Regions from separate parts of the Lactobacillus kefiranofaciens genome, predicted to be linked through region 1. Evidence: predicted binding sites of a transcription regulator. Region 1 holds the regulator's gene; the other holds the start of a gene.
The links. The regulator NrdR, encoded in region 1, represses ribonucleotide reductase genes. The targets are predictions, from matches to a motif close to ACACNATATATNGTGT.

Region 1 (8,030 bases):
TGACTATTCACAGGTTGAACTTCGTGTATTGGCTCATGTTTCTGGGGATGCTCATATGCAAGAGGCCTTCAAGACCGGCTATGATATTCACTCGCACACGGCGATGAAGATTTTCCACTTGGATTCACCAGACGAAGTAACTCCATTAATGCGGCGACATGCTAAGGCCGTTAACTTCGGAATTGTTTATGGTATTTCTGATTATGGTTTGTCTAAAAATTTAGGTATCTCTAGAAAGCAAGCCAAAGAATTTATTAACAATTACTTTGAACAGTATCCGCAAATTAAGGACTATATGGATAAGGCTGTGCAAGAGGCACGCGACAAGGGCTATGCTGAAACGATCATGCACCGGCGCAGATATTTGCCCGATATTCATGCTAAGAAATACACTGTCCGTGCTTTTGCCGAGAGAACCGCGATTAACTCGCCAATTCAGGGTTCAGCGGCCGATATCATCAAGATTGCGATGATCAATATGCAAAAGAAGCTGGATGAACTTCATCTGAAGACCAAGATGGTAGTACAGGTGCACGATGAATTGATTTTCGATGTGCCAAAGGATGAACTAGAAACGATTAAAAAGATTGTCCCTGAAGTTATGCAATCAGCAGTTAAACTTGATGTGCCACTGATTGCTGATTCTGGCTGGGGACACAATTGGTATGATGCAAAGTAGGTGATAGAATGCCTGAAATGCCTGAAGTAGAAACCGTACGGCGAACTTTAATTCCTTTAGTCAAAGGAAAAACAATTGAAAAAGTAATTCTGTGGTATCCCAAGATTGTGGCGACGGATCATGAACATTTTTTAACGGAGCTTCCTGGTAAAGAAATTATTGATATTGACCGCTATGCCAAGTATTTGCTTATTCGTTTGAGCGATAATTTAACGATCGTTTCGCATTTACGCATGGAAGGCAAATATCATTTGACCACGCCAAATGCGCCTAAGGATAAGCATGATCATGTGGAATTTATTTTTAATGATGGTACAGCTTTGCGCTATAACGACGTGCGAAAGTTCGGCCGCATGCAGCTGATTTTAACTGGTACTGAAAAACAAGCGACGGCAATCGGCAAACTGGGCCCCGAGCCTAATAGTCCGGAATTTAGCGACCAATATTTTATTGCTAGTTTAAAGCGCAAGAAGAAAAACATCAAAAATACTTTGCTTGATCAAAAGACCGTTGCGGGCCTGGGCAATATCTATGTTGATGAAACCTTGTGGCAAAGCGGGATCCATCCCTTAAGCAGCGCCAATAAGATCCCGGCTGATAAAGTGAAGGAGTTGCGTCGCAACATTAACGAAACAATTACCATTGCTACTAAAGAACGCGGCACAACGGTGCATACTTATCTGGATGCCAATGGTCAAACCGGCGGCTATCAAAAAATGCTTAAGGTTTACGGTCATGCTGGCGAAGCTTGTTCTAAGTGCGGCACGACGCTAGAAAAAATTAAGGTTTCAGGCAGAGGTACTACTTTTTGCCCCAAGTGTCAGGTGATGTATCAATGAGTTATGTTTTAGCATTAACCGGTGGAATTGCTACCGGCAAGAGTACAGCGGACAATTTTTTTAAAAAGAAAAAGATCCCGGTAATTGACTGCGATCAGATTGCACATGAGTTAATGAAGCCAGATCAGGCTTCCTGGCAGGCAGTCAAAAATAATTTTGGCAAGGAATATTTAAATCCTAATCAAACGATTAACCGTAAGAAATTAGGGCAATTGGTTTTTAATGATAAAAATGCCTTAGCAAAGTTAAACCAGTTGACTCATCCGTTAATTTTCGCTAAAACTATTCAAAAGATAAAAGAATATCAAAATAGTAGTCTAATTATTTTAGATGCACCGGTTTATTTTGAGTCAGGAATGGATAAAAAGAATATTGCTAATGGTGTTTTAGTAATTACTTTGCCTTTTGAATTGCAGCTTAAACGGTTGAAAGAGCGCAATCAATTGACTGATGAAGAGGCAAAGGCTCGCATCAATAGTCAGATACCGCTTAAGAAAAAAGCGCAAATGGCTGATTTTGTTATTGCAAATACTGGTACAATAAAAGAACTAGAAAATAAATTAGAACAAATATTAATTAAAATCAAAAAAGAGGGATAGCTATGGAATGTCCAAATTGTCATCAAAATGCCTCCCGCGTTATTGATTCACGTCCAAGCGATGAAAATCGCGCAATCAGACGACGCAGAGAGTGCGAAAATTGTGGTTTTCGTTTTACTACTTTTGAAAGAGTAGAAACTGCACCGTTGCTAGTTGTAAAAAATGATGGTACGCGTGAACCGTTCAATCGCAATAAAATTTTGCATGGAGTCATGGCGGCCGGTCAAAAACGACCAATCAGCAGTGAACAATTCGAGAAATTGGTTGATCGGGTTGAAAATAAAATTAGAAAACAAGGTGTCAGTGAGATTTCATCTAAGAAGATTGGTCAATACGTAATGGATGATCTGGCTAACCTAGATGATGTGGCCTACATTCGCTTTGCTTCTATCTATCGTGAATTTAAAGATATGTCTAGTTTTATGAAGACGATGGAAGACATGATGGCCAAGAAGGGAAAGAGTAACTAGGAATGTTTGAGACATCTAATCCCAAACATCTTTATTACGTGGCCAATAAGATTACTCTTTATCCAGATGATGAAAAGATCTTGATCAAGCTTTATCAACCGTTGGTGGGTGCAGTTGCGGTTGCACTTTATCAAACTTTGATTAGTGATTATGATCCCTATGGGATAATCTCTGATTCAAAGGGGATATATTCATTACAGGAGCAGCTTGATTGTAGCTTGAGAAAATTATTTCGAGCATTGCATAAGCTAGAAGCGGTGGGATTAGTTAAGACATATTTATCCGATAATGTTTTTAATAATATCTTAGTTTTTAAATTATTTAAGGTGCCGAGTGCGGATAAATTTTTTGCTACTCAGTTGTTGGCTAGTTTATTAAAAGAGAAAGTGGGCATAACTACTTTTCATCAGTTGAGCCATAATTTTGCGGAAGCAGCCAAGTTACGAGAAAAGCCGATCAAAAATGCTCGTGATGTGTCAGCTAATTTTATTGATGTCTTTCGGCTGCCTGGAGATGAAGCAATTACGCCATCAAGAGATGTAGTAGAGGCAGCTAAAGAGAATAAAATTAAAAAGGCAGAAACAGCCACAGTTAATGATCATGATAATGTAGATTGGGACTTTATCAAAAATAAATATCAAGTTTATCAGATTCCAGCCAAAGAAGTTGAAATCAATCAAAATCAAATTCGTAGTTTAATGCAGACTTACGGCTTATCTGAAGAAGAATTCGTAGATGAAAGTTTGCCTTGTTTGCATGGCTCGTATAAATTAAATATGCGTGACATTAGTAATACCTTGGCTGAAAATTATAAACGTTCTAAGACTAGAGAAAATGTGCAAAAACAGCTTAATGAAGGTCAAGAGAAAGCATTAGCATCGATTGAAAGCTTAGATGCAAATGACAAGAAGCTACTGAAAAAAGCTCAAGAGAATTCACCAGCTGAGTTTTTGTATCGGCTGAAAACCGAAAAGGGTGGAATCGCTAGTACTAATGAAAAATATATTATCAATAATTTGCATACGCAATATGGCTTGCCAGAAGATTTGATTAATATTTTGACTTATACTTGTTTAACCTATGATTCTGTAGTTAGTTCTAAATTGGTTTATAAGATTGCTAATGATTGGTTGCAGCATGGTGTAGCTACTGGCGTACAGGCCCTGCAATATGTAAAGAAACGTCACAATAGTTTGGGTAAAAAGAAAAATAGATGGGTACCTACTAAGCGCGTTGAAAAAGGTACAGATTGGAGTAAAAAGAAAGCTGATCCTAATAGTGGAGAATTTTCAACCGAGCAATTAAAGGATCTATTCAAAGACTTGAATAATAAATAAAGAGAGTAGGTGAGATAATGGAGCCAATTGGTAAGGTGATTAAGAGAATTGTCAAACAACGCAACTTAGATAGTGAGCAAGATTTAATTAACGAGGCTATCAAAGATCCAGATGTGCAAGCCTTTTTGACTCAGAATGCGGATAAAATTGATAAGGCAATGGTTAAAAATAGCATTTCAACGATTTACGAATTCTATAGTCAAAAAAAGAATCCGAGCAAAATAATGGCGGGCTATGTGTCCCAACTGTTTCTAAATGGTAAGGTGATTGATATTCGTTATACGCCTACCAGAAGCAAAATAGCGGTTGATCGTAAGCGTGATGCTCGAAGAAGGTTGCAGCTAATTGATCTGCCTGCTCGTTTACAAAATGTTGAACTGAGCAAAATTGATATTAGTGATGAGCGTAAGCCAGCACTAAATTTAGTTTATGCTTTTTTGAGAAATTTTAAGCATAATCCTCATGCCAAAGGACTTTATTTATCAGGAGACTTTGGCGTTGGTAAAACCTATCTTTTAGCAGGACTAGCTAATTATGTAGTTACCAACATGAATAAAAATGTAATCTTCTTACATGTACCTACTTTTATAGCAGGGCTTGCTAGTCATTTTGATGATAATAGTCGAACAAGTTTGCAAGAAGAAATTCGACGTTTGTCAGAGTGCGATTTGCTTATTTTAGATGATATTGGTGCAGAGAGTCTTAGTCAGTGGTCACGTGACGATGTTTTAGGCGTTATTTTACAAGCTAGAATGGACAATGTATTACCTACTTTCTTTTCGTCTAATTTAGATATGGAAGCCTTGCAATCTCACTTTGAAGAGACGCGTAATGCTACTGATCCGGTTAAGGCCAGAAGATTAATGCAGCGAGTACGTTTTTTGGCAACAGAAGTGGTGGTCTCTGGTCCTGATCGTAGAAATTCTTTGCATTAATTTGATAAAAAGTCTTGCATTGATGTCTTCATTGCGTATAATTGAAATTAATTAAACGAGACATGTTGATGTTCGCCTCAGAGAGAAAAGCCTAGTTCTGGAAGCTTTTCATTAGAGCATCTTCCCGACTCGTTTATTCCCAAAGTTGAATTTCTATTAGGCTGGATACCTTTATTAATCCATATAAGAGGTTAGACGTACGCTAACCTGAATTTTGGGTGGAACCACGCAATTAACGTCCCGGTGCTAGCAATAGCACTGGGATTTTTTATTTGGAGGTAAAAAATATGAGTTTTTCAGTTACTCTACCAGATGGCTCAAAGAAAGATTTTGACAAAGCCGTTTCAGTTAAGGAATTAGCTTCATCAATTGCAACTTCTCTTGGAAAAGCTGCTGTTGGTGCTAAGGTAAACGGTGCAATTAAGCCAGTTGATTATGAAATTAACAATGATGTTGAAGTTGCTATTCTTACTGATAAGGATGAAGAGGGCTTAGACATCTTAAGAGCTACTGCAGCATTCGCACTTGAAGCCGTAGCTAAGAAGGAATACCCAGAACTTCACTTGGGTCAACATGTTGCTGACAAAGATGGCTTCTATGTTGATACTGACAAGAAGGACCAAATCAAGGTTACTGAATTGCCAAATCTTGAAAAGGCTATGGAGAAGTTAATCAAGAGCGGTCAACCAATTGAACACGTTGAAATGGACAAAGCAGTTCTTGCAGATATGATTAAGGACGATCCTTACAAGAGCGAACTCTTAAAGAGGGTTGAAGGCGATAAGGTTGATGCTTACAAGTTAGGCGACTTTGTTGACTTTGGCTTCAATGCTCTTTTGCCAAATACTGGCAAGATTAAGCATTTCAAGCTGTTATCAGTTGCTGGTGCTTACTGGTTAGGCAAGTCATCAAACCCAATGCTTCAAAGAATCTTTGGTACTGCATTCTTCAAGGAAGCAGCATTAAAAGATGATTTAAAGCGTCGTGCTGAAATTAAGGAACGCGATCACAGAACTATCGGCCGTGACCTTGATCTCTTCTTCGTTGATCCTAAGGTTGGTGCTGGTCTTCCTTACTGGATGCCAAAGGGTGCTACTATTCGTCGTGTTGTTGAACGCTACATCATCGACCGTGAAGTTGCTGACGGTTACCAACACGTTTATACTCCAGTGTTAATGAACCTTGATGCCTACAAGACTTCTGGTCACTGGGCACACTACCGTGATGACATGTTCCCACCAATGGACATGGGTGATGGTGAAATGCTTGAACTTCGTCCAATGAACTGTCCATCACATATTCAAATTTACAAGCACCACATTCGTTCATACCGTGACCTTCCACTTCGCGTTGCTGAACTTGGTATGATGCACAGATATGAAAAATCAGGTGCTTTATCAGGCTTACAACGTGTACGTGAAATGACTTTGAATGATGGGCACACCTTCGTAGCTCTTGACCAAGTTCAAGATGAATTTGCTAAGATCTTGAAGTTGATCATGGATGTTTACAAGGACTTCGATATTACTGATTACTACTTCAGACTTTCATACCGTGATCCAAAGAACACTGAGAAGTACTTTGCTAACGATGAAATGTGGGAAAGAAGTCAAAAGATGCTTAAGGGTGCTATGGATGACCTTGGCCTTGATTACGTTGAAGCTGAAGGCGAAGCAGCATTCTACGGCCCTAAGCTTGATATTCAAACTAAGACTGCTTTGGGCAATGATGAAACTATGTCAACTATCCAACTTGACTTCATGCTTCCAGAAAGATTTGGCTTGACTTATGTTGGTCAAGATGGTGAAGAACACCGTCCAGTTATGATTCACCGTGGTATTGTTGGTACTATGGAAAGATTCATTGCTTATCTTACTGAAATCTACAAGGGTGCATTCCCAACTTGGCTTGCCCCAGTTCAAGCTGAAATCATTCCAGTTAACAACGAAGTTCACGGCGAGTACGCTGAAAAAGTTCGTCAAGAACTTGCTAAGCGTGGCTTTAGAGCAGAGGTTGACAACCGTAACGAAAAGTTAGGCTACAAGATTCGTGAATCACAAACCCAAAAGGTACCTTACACTTTGGTATTAGGTGACGATGAAATGAAGGCTAATGGCGTAAACGTTCGTCCTTATGGTACTGAGGAAGAAAACTCAATGAGCCTTGATGAATTCATCAAGGAAATCGATGCTGATGTTAAGTCATACTCACGCGAAAATTAATTAAATTAGTTAATAAAGAAGATCGTATGCAATTTTTGCATGCGATTTTTTTGTAAGGAAAATGCAAATTAATTGTTAATTGTATTAATCTGTTTGTCATATTTGGATGAGACAATAAGAGTAACGAGATTTTAGCGAGGGGACTTAAGCATGAAGAAAAAAATAAGTATGTTGTTAATAGCTATTTTATTGATGCTTGGATTATCTAGTACGCTTATTGCTAAAGCTAGTGCTGCTTCCTGGGGAGCTAAAAAAGTCTATACAACGCCTAAACGTACGCGGGGTAATTGGTATTATAAGAAAAATGGTAAAATTAGAAAGCTTAGAATTACTACTCATACGCTGAATGGGGTTAAACTTTACAAAATATTAAAAGGCAGTGCAATGGAAAGCTGGACAAGAAAATTGGCTAAAGCAGATGAAGATGCCAATTTTAAATTAGCCAAAAAAGTAGGTAATTCTAAATATGAGGCTTATACTTTTAAATTCCATGGCAATTATGGGTTTAACGCTAGTGACTGGCTGGCCAATGATAGTACAAATACCGGTTCATATTATGCACCAGTGAAAAAACACCGTAAGGGTAAAAAAGTCACAGTTTTACGAGTAGGAAATGGCACGGATAATAGCTTTTCATTCTACGGCTATTCAAGTAAAAAATTAGCTAAATAGGCATAGGGGCATTGAGAAAAAATCTCAGTGTCTTTTTTGCATAAATATTTTGTTTATCAAGCCGAAATATTAAAATAGAAGATGCGTATAGTTATAGAAGGAGAAAAAATGAAGAGACATAAATTAATAGCGGTAGTTGCTTTAATTACGCTGCTATCTAGCGTGCCGGTGTTCTTTAATAAACAACCACAATTAGTGTTAGCTAGCAAGAAGAATGGTAATGCTAAGAAGACAAAATTAAGTGATAGCCAAATTATTAAAAACTTAGGCGTGAAGA
Region 2 (8,030 bases), 370 kb from region 1:
ACTACTGCCCTGAATATTTTGCAATTCGTTCTTGTGTTGCTGGTGGCTTCAATTCCAGTAGCGATGCCGACAGTCTTTTCAATTACCTTGGCTTTGGGAGCCTTAAACCTTTCAAAGAAAAAGGCGATTGTCTCAAAGCTATCTTCAATTGAAGAGATGGCTGGGGTTGATATCCTCTGTAGCGATAAGACGGGGACTTTAACTAAAAATCAATTGACACTAGGTGAGACATCATTAATTAATGCAAAAGATGCACAAGATGTGATCTTTATTGGTGCCTTAGCTTCTAGAAAAGAAGATAACGATCCAATTGATAATGCAGTTATTGCCGCATTGAAGGATCAAAGCAAGTTAAAAGATTGGGTCTTAGATAAATTTATCCCGTTTAACCCAGTTTCTAAAAAGATCGAAGCTCATTTACACAATCAAACAAGCAATGAAAAACTTTGGGTAGTGAAGGGTGCGCCTCAAGTTATTGGTCAAATGAGTGACGATAGTGCTGTCGCAAATAAGGTTAATGATATTACTGATCAATTAGCTAAACGGGGCTATCGTGCATTAGGCGTTGCCCAAAGTAAAGATGAAGGAAAAACCTGGACCGTTTTGGGCGTGCTCTCAATGTTTGACCCACCACGGGATGATTCTAAGAAAACTATTGATGAATGCAAACGTGAAGGTATTCGCGTCAAGATGATTACTGGTGATGATACCGCGATTGCGATTGAAACTGCTAATAAATTAGGAATGGGGACTAAGATTTATAATGCATCTAAAGTCTTCCCGAAGGATCTAGATCCTGATAATGTACCTGATGATTTGGCTAAGTTGATTGCTGACGCGGATGGTTTTGCCAGAGTCTTTCCAGAACATAAATATGCCATTGTTAAGACTTTGCAAAAACAAGGTCATATTGTGGCCATGACTGGTGATGGGGTTAACGAGCTCCTGCTTTGAAGCAAGCCGATTGTGGTACTGCTGTTGCCGGAGCTACTGATGCAGCCAGAAGTGCTGCTGCCTTAATTTTGACTTCACCAGGTTTGTCAGTTATTCAAACTGCAATTACGGAAGCCAGAAAGATTTTGGCCAGAATTACTAGTTATACTATTTATCGTGTTGCTTTGACGATGAATATCATGTTCTTAGTAGTTTTGTCTTCTATCTTCCTTAACTTCCAGCCATTAACAGCGATTATGATTGTGATTATGTCACTGCTTGATGACTTGCCAATTATGACGATTGCTTATGATAATACGCATATCAGCGATAAGCCGATTAGGTGGCAGATGAAGAAGATCTTAACTACTTCATCAATTTTAGGTGTCTTTGCGGTCATTCAATCAATGATTTTGCTGATTGTTGGTTTTATGTCAGCTAAAAACCCAGGCATGATTAGTTGGTTCGCAGTTAGTGATCCAGCCCAATTACAAACAATTATGTTCTTGCAATTAGTTGCCGGTGGACACCTATTGTTGTTTGTTACTAGACAGACTCGTTGGTTCTTCCAAAAGCAATATCCAGCTAAAGCTTTGTTCTGGGCAATTGTGATTACGCAAGTCTTTGCTGCATGTGCCTGCTACTTTGGCTGGTTAGTACCTAAGATTTCATTAGGGATGATTGGTGAAGTTTGGCTTTACAACTTATGCTGGATGTTTATTTTGAATATTATCCGGATGATTATTGAAAAAGGCCAAGCTAAAGCTTAGTAAAAATATTGATTTTGAATTAAAGATTAAGCCGCAAAAAAGCTTAATCTTTTTTCTTTAAAAAAATTTTTTGCGCTGTTGGTTAATGTATCAGTCTTTTGCTTGATACAAGATGTACCGGGCTATATTTGAATAGAATACAAGATGTTGTGTTTATGATATTATGGAACTACGACATTTTGGAGTGATGAATATGCTTAAACAAGAATTTAACCAACAAAAAGAGAATGAATTAAACTTGCCTACCACTTTCGTTAAACGCGATGGGGCAAAGTATCCGTTTGAAATTTTTAAATTAAAGATGGTGCTGCATAACTTGGATCTAGATGATGCCGCATTAGCTGTGCTCGAGAAAATCGCTGCGAAATTAGAGACGCAAGATGCAGTTAAGGCACAAGATGTTGCGGCTGCTTTTAAGGATAGCCTTAATGAATTAGGCTACCTCGATGAAGCTAAGGCTTATGTAGCTTATCGTAAGCATGACGAACAAGAATGGATTAAGCAAACCGATACGCGCAATCGTTTGGAACGGATGGTTAACGGCGACCCAACGATTGTTAATGAAAACGCCAATAAAGATAGCGAGGTCTTCAGTACTCAGCGTGATTTAACTGCCGGTGCCGTTGGTAAAACAGTCGGTTTAACTATGATGCCGCAACATATTGCTAAGGCACATTTGCGCGGTGATATTCATTGGCATGATTTGGATTATACGCCGCTTTCACCAATGACTAACTGCTGCTTGATTGACTTCAAGGATATGCTGACTAATGGCTTTAAGATCGGCAATGCCTACATGACTAGCCCTAATTCCATCAATGTGGCTACCCACCAGGTAACGCAAATCATTACCAACGTGGCCTCTAGTCAATACGGCGGTTGTTCATTCGACCGAGCTGATGAAGTATTAGCACCTTTTGCGGAAAAGAATTACCACAAGCACCTTAAGGATGCTAAGGAGTTTATCTCTGATCCGGAAAAACTCGATGAATATGCCAAGCAGCAAACCAAGAAAGATATCTACGATGCCATGCAGGGCTTAGAATATGAGATTAACACCATGTTCTCTAGCCAAGGTCAGACGCCATTTACTACTTTAGGCTTTGGTCTAGGTACTTCTTGGATTGAAAAGGAAATTCAAAAAGACATCTTGCGCATCCGAATCAAGGGTTTAGGTAGAGAGCGCAGAACCGCTATTTTCCCTAAGTTAGTGTTCACTATTAAAAAGGGTTTGAACTTGCATCCCGGTGACCCAAATTATGATGTTAAGCAGTTGGCCATCCAATGTTCGACTAAGAGAATGTACCCTGATGTCTTGATGTACGACACGATCAAGAAAATCACCGGTTCCTTCAAGGCGCCAATGGGTTGTCGGTCATTCTTGCAAGGCTGGAAGGATGAAAATGGCAAGGAAGTTAACTCAGGCAGAATGAACTTGGGTGTAGTTACCGTCAACTTGCCAAGAATTGCCATGGAAAGTCACGGCGATAAAAAGCTCTTCTGGGAGATTTTTAACACCAGAATGCGGACTTGTCACCAAGCTTTGGCCTTCAAGGGACGTCGTGCAATTCAAGCTAAGCCGGAGAATGCGCCAATCATGTATCAATATGGCGTTTTTGGCAAACGCTTAAAGCCTGGCGATGACGTTAACGAATTGTTCAAGAATGGCCGGGCAACCATTTCTTTGGGCTATATCGGTCTTTACGAAGTCGGTACCGTCTTTTACGGCCCAGATTGGGAACATAATGAAGAGGCCCATGACTTCACTATCGAGATCGTCAAGCGCATGCATGACTTGTGTGCCAAGTGGGAAAAGGAAGACCCATATCACTGGCACTACAGCTTATACTCAACGCCAAGCGAAAGCTTAACTGACCGCTTTTGCCGATTGGATACTGCTAAATTTGGCAAGGTGAAGGACATTACGGATAAGGAATACTACACTAATTCCTTCCACTACGATGTTAGAAAGCACCCAACTCCGTTTGAGAAGTTAACTTTCGAAGCACCATATCCTTATTACGCCGCTGGTGGCTTTATCCATTACTGCGAATACCCTAACTTGAAACAAAATCCAGCTGCCTTAGAAGCTGTCTGGGACTGGGCTTACGATAAGGTAGGGTACCTGGGTACTAACACGCCAATCGATAAGTGCTACAAATGTGGTTTTGCTGGTGAGTTTAAATCCACTGCTAAAGGCTTTGAATGTCCTAAGTGTGGCAACCACGATCCAGCTACCTGTGATTGTGTTAAAAGAACTTGTGGCTACTTAGGCAACCCATTGAAGCGGCCGATGGTTCATGGTCGGCATGAGGAAATCGTGCACCGCGTTAAGCATATGGACTTTGGCTTAGAAGATAGCTTAGCGACTGAAGAAGAAGTTAAGAATGGTGAATATTAATGCCAGAAAAAGATAAAAACACGCAAGAAGGGCCTGATGTTCGCAGCAACTTAATCAAGGTGAATATGGGTGGGGACACGATGTTTGTCGATCCTGACCAATATAAGCCGCAATTGGACCATCAGCGTGAATTGAAAAGAATGCATCGCAAGCCGAAAAATCCACAGCCACAAGAATGGAAGACGGAAGATTATTCTAAGCATAAAATTGCGGATTATAAGCCATTTAACTTTGTTGATGGTGAAGGCGTGCGGTGCAGTCTGTACGTCTCCGGTTGTTTATTTGACTGCCCGGGATGCTACAACTTAGCGGCACAGAATTTCAATTATGGCTTTCCGTATACGCGGGAGCTAGAGGACCGCATTATCAAAGATCTGTCGCAGTCATATGTACAAGGATTGACCTTGCTTGGTGGCGAACCTTTTCTGAACACGTGGGTTTGCTTAAAATTAATTAACCGGATTCGCAAGGAGTTTGGTCATACTAAGGATATCTGGTCTTGGTCAGGCTATACCTGGGATGAATTGCAAAAAGAGACGCCAGATAAAAGAGAGATGCTGTCTAAGATTGATATCTTGGTTGATGGTCGTTTTATGAATGATCTGAAGGACTTAACCTTGCAGTTCAGAGGCTCCAGCAACCAACGAATCATTGATGTGCCAAAGTCGCTTGAAGCACACAAGGTCGTTATTTGGGATAAATTACAGAAATAAAGTAAAATAAGGTCTGGGAAGTTTTCCCGGACTTTTTATTTGGGGTAAGGAAAATGAAAGAAGAAAACATTAAGCAAGTTGATCAAATCATGACGGCGTTAACTCAAGTCATTGACCCAGAATTGCAAGTTGATGTTGTTAACCTGGGCTTGATCTATGGCATCGACATTGAAGGTCATCAGGCAACGGTAAAAATGACGCTCACAATCAGTGGCTGTCCGTTGTCGGATTATTTGCAAAAAAATATTGAAAAAGCAGTATTATCGGTTGATGGTATTGATCAATGCCAAGTTCAACTGGTCTGGTACCCGGTTTGGTCACCGGAGCGGATGTCGCATGCAGCTAAAAAGCAGTTGGAAATGCTAGATAATGCTGGTGAGAAAGCAGAAATTGAGCAGACTGAGGAGAAGCAGAAGATTATCGATTTTTCTGTACCGATTAAAAAATTGGCGGATGAATATCCAGACTTTGTGCAAATTATGTATGATTGTGGCTTTACCCGCATTAAGATTCCGGGCCTGCTCAAGACGGTCGGTCGGGTAATGACCATTCCGCTGGGAGCACAGGCAATGAAGATCGATTTAGATAAGATTAAAAAGGCATTTGAAGCAAAAGGCTACAAGGTGATTGAGTAATGACGGATTTAAGTAAAGAGCGACAGGCAGCATTATTAAAGGTTTTACACTATATTCAACAAGGCGGCGATTTTGCGACTGCCAAGAAGATGTTTAAGGCGGAGTTCGATCAGGTAGATGTCGCGGAAATTACGGCAGCAGAGCGAGAATTAATCAAGCAAGGCCTAGATCCACGGCAAATTCAATATTTGTGTAATGTTCATGCTGATGTCTTCAAGGGCAGCATTAAGCCACAAGCTGAGAATCCCGATTTTACTATGCCAGGTCATCCGGTTAGCACTTTTAAGCAGGAAAACGTGGTAATTAAATCTTTAGTTAATGATTTTTTATTGCCTAATCTGAAAAAGTGGACGAAAACTGGTAAGGCGAAAACGTTAGACAAGCTTAAGCAAGCTTTGAATGACTTAGCGACTATTGATAAGCATTATGCGCGTAAGGAAGTATCGCTGTTTCCTCTGATGACGAAGTATGGTATTACCGCACCGCCACAAGTGATGTGGGGCGTTGATGACGAGATCCGCAGTTATATTAGGGATGCGCAAAAGGCGGTAGACGCGACCCCGGTTGATCCAGAGCGGGTCAAGGATGCAATTCAGCGGGTCAGTCATGAAGTATTAGAGATGATTTTCAAAGAAGAAGACATCATGCTTCCGATGATTGCAGAAGTTGCTACTCCGGAAGACTGGTTGAACGTGAAGCGTGAGGAAAAGCAAATTGGCTATACCTTAATTAATCCGCCGATGAATTGGCAACCTAAATTGCCAGAGAAGAGCAGTGGCCCAGTTGACATTAAAAATTTGCGTTCTTTCTTTGTTAACTTCAAAGAAGGCAGCCTGAATTTAGAGCAGTTGTCAGCCATTCTTGATCTTTTGCCCTTTGCGCTGACTTTTGTTGATGAAAATGATAAAGTGGCTTATTTTGGCGGTGGCGCAGCGATCTATCCGCATTCGAAAAATGCATTGGGTAATTCTGTTTTTTCTTGTCATACGCCGCAGAGCAAGCCGCTGATTCAGAAGATTTTTAAGGATTTTCATGAAGGTAAACGAGATATGATTGAATATTGGTTTACGCCTAAAAAAATGGGTAAAACGTTGTATTTGCGTTATTATGCTGTAAGGGATGCAAATAATAAATATTTAGGCTGTCTTGAAGTGGCAGAGGATATTACTAAGATTAGAGACTTATCCGGTGAGAAAAAAACATTATAAATGTTCTGTAGAAGTGGCTATTAGGACCGCTTCTTTTTTGTTACACTTGAGGTTAGGAATGAATTATGAAATAAGAAAGGAAATGATTAAATGAAGCTTGCACATGGAAAGACGCAAGATGCTGAAATCAAGCTGCGATGGCTAATCGTGGGGGAGCTTGCTACGTGGATTGGGGCAAGTTTTATTTGGCCACTAACCTCGGTTTATTTAAACAAGCAACTGCATATCAGCCTCTCAATGATTGGGGTTGTTTTATTTTGTAATTGTGCTGGCAATATTTTTGGCTCAATTATCGCGGGACGACTTTATGACCGCCATAATCCCTATCCATTAATTCTGTGGGGCGTTGGTCTAGATGCTACCGTATTGTTCTTAATGGCGGCCTTCCACGGCTGGCCTGAATATTGGATCTGGCTGACGATTACCGGCTTTTTGGGCGGCTGGAATGGTACCCTGATTAACTCCATTGCGACTAGTCTGCGACGCTATTCGGGGCGCTATGTCTTCAATGTCCTGTATTTTTCGCAAAACTTGGGCGTGGTAACTGGTACTTTGATTGTAGGATACCTGTATGATTACTCGATTACGCTTTTATTTATAATCGCGGCCTTGCTATTTGTGGTAGCTTTTATCAATGCGATCTTTAATTATCGGCCGATCATTGCTTTTCACAAGCGCAGAGTAGCCAAGGGGCAGAGTGGCGCTAAGCAAAAGATGGTGCCGATGCCTAAGCGTAACTTCATCATGACAATGGCTTTCTTTACTACCTTAGGGGTAACTTGGCTGATGTACATGAATTGGGAATCCAATTTGTCCGTTTATATGGTTTCTCTAGGCATTCCGTTCCATTTATATAGCTTACTTTGGACCTTGAATGCCGGCGTCATCGTAATTGCACAGGGCATTTTGGCTCGTTTCCCTAATTTATTTAAAAATCTCTTTCATCAAATCATCTTTGGCATCTGCATGTTCTCGCTATCCTTTATCACACTGGTTTTTGCCAAGGACTTCGCTCACTTTGCCTTGTCGATGTTTATTCTGACTTTAGGTGAAGCAACAGCCTTTCCAGCTATTCCAGCCTATGTTAATGACCTTTCGCCTAAGACGAGTAAGGGGAAATATCAGGGCTCCACGATGGTGGCCAGTGGCATTGGTCGTGCCTTTGGTCCTTTGTTTGGCGGGATGATCATCGATCATGCGGGTTACATCCCATTTTTCTGGGTAGCCGCAATTGTGATTGCCCTGATGATTGTCTTAATGGTGCCAATTTATACTAAGTTGGTTAAAAAGCTTACTTTGTACAAGTAAAATCACAGTAATAATTAAACTAAAATGATATAATTAAACTGATTTAATTTTAATTTACGAAT

Region 2: nrdD (anaerobic ribonucleoside-triphosphate reductase) is a predicted target of NrdR. The motif match lies at 1,841-1,856, and genes of this name have one in related genera.

What each region holds. Positions count from the first base shown of each region.
Region 1 is NZ_CP061341.1:572,431-580,460, forward strand. It holds gene polA (DNA polymerase I) at 1-679, shown strand, start outside; gene mutM (bifunctional DNA-formamidopyrimidine glycosylase/DNA-(apurinic or apyrimidinic site) lyase) at 688-1,518, shown strand; gene coaE (dephospho-CoA kinase) at 1,515-2,117, shown strand; gene nrdR (transcriptional regulator NrdR) at 2,120-2,587, shown strand; gene ICI50_RS03030 (replication initiation and membrane attachment family protein) at 2,590-3,924, shown strand; gene dnaI (primosomal protein DnaI) at 3,942-4,859, shown strand; gene thrS (threonine--tRNA ligase) at 5,147-7,081, shown strand; gene ICI50_RS03045 (hypothetical protein) at 7,232-7,753, shown strand; partial or broken gene ICI50_RS03050 (aryl-sulfate sulfotransferase) at 7,862-8,030, shown strand, end outside.
Region 2 is NZ_CP061341.1:204,390-212,419, forward strand. It holds gene ICI50_RS10705 (HAD-IC family P-type ATPase) at 1-954, shown strand, start outside; gene ICI50_RS10710 (HAD family hydrolase) at 951-1,703, shown strand; gene nrdD (anaerobic ribonucleoside-triphosphate reductase) at 1,897-4,104, shown strand; gene nrdG (anaerobic ribonucleoside-triphosphate reductase activating protein) at 4,104-4,817, shown strand; gene ICI50_RS01040 (iron-sulfur cluster assembly protein) at 4,871-5,452, shown strand; gene ICI50_RS01045 (DUF438 domain-containing protein) at 5,452-6,660, shown strand; gene ICI50_RS01050 (MDR family MFS transporter) at 6,751-7,968, shown strand.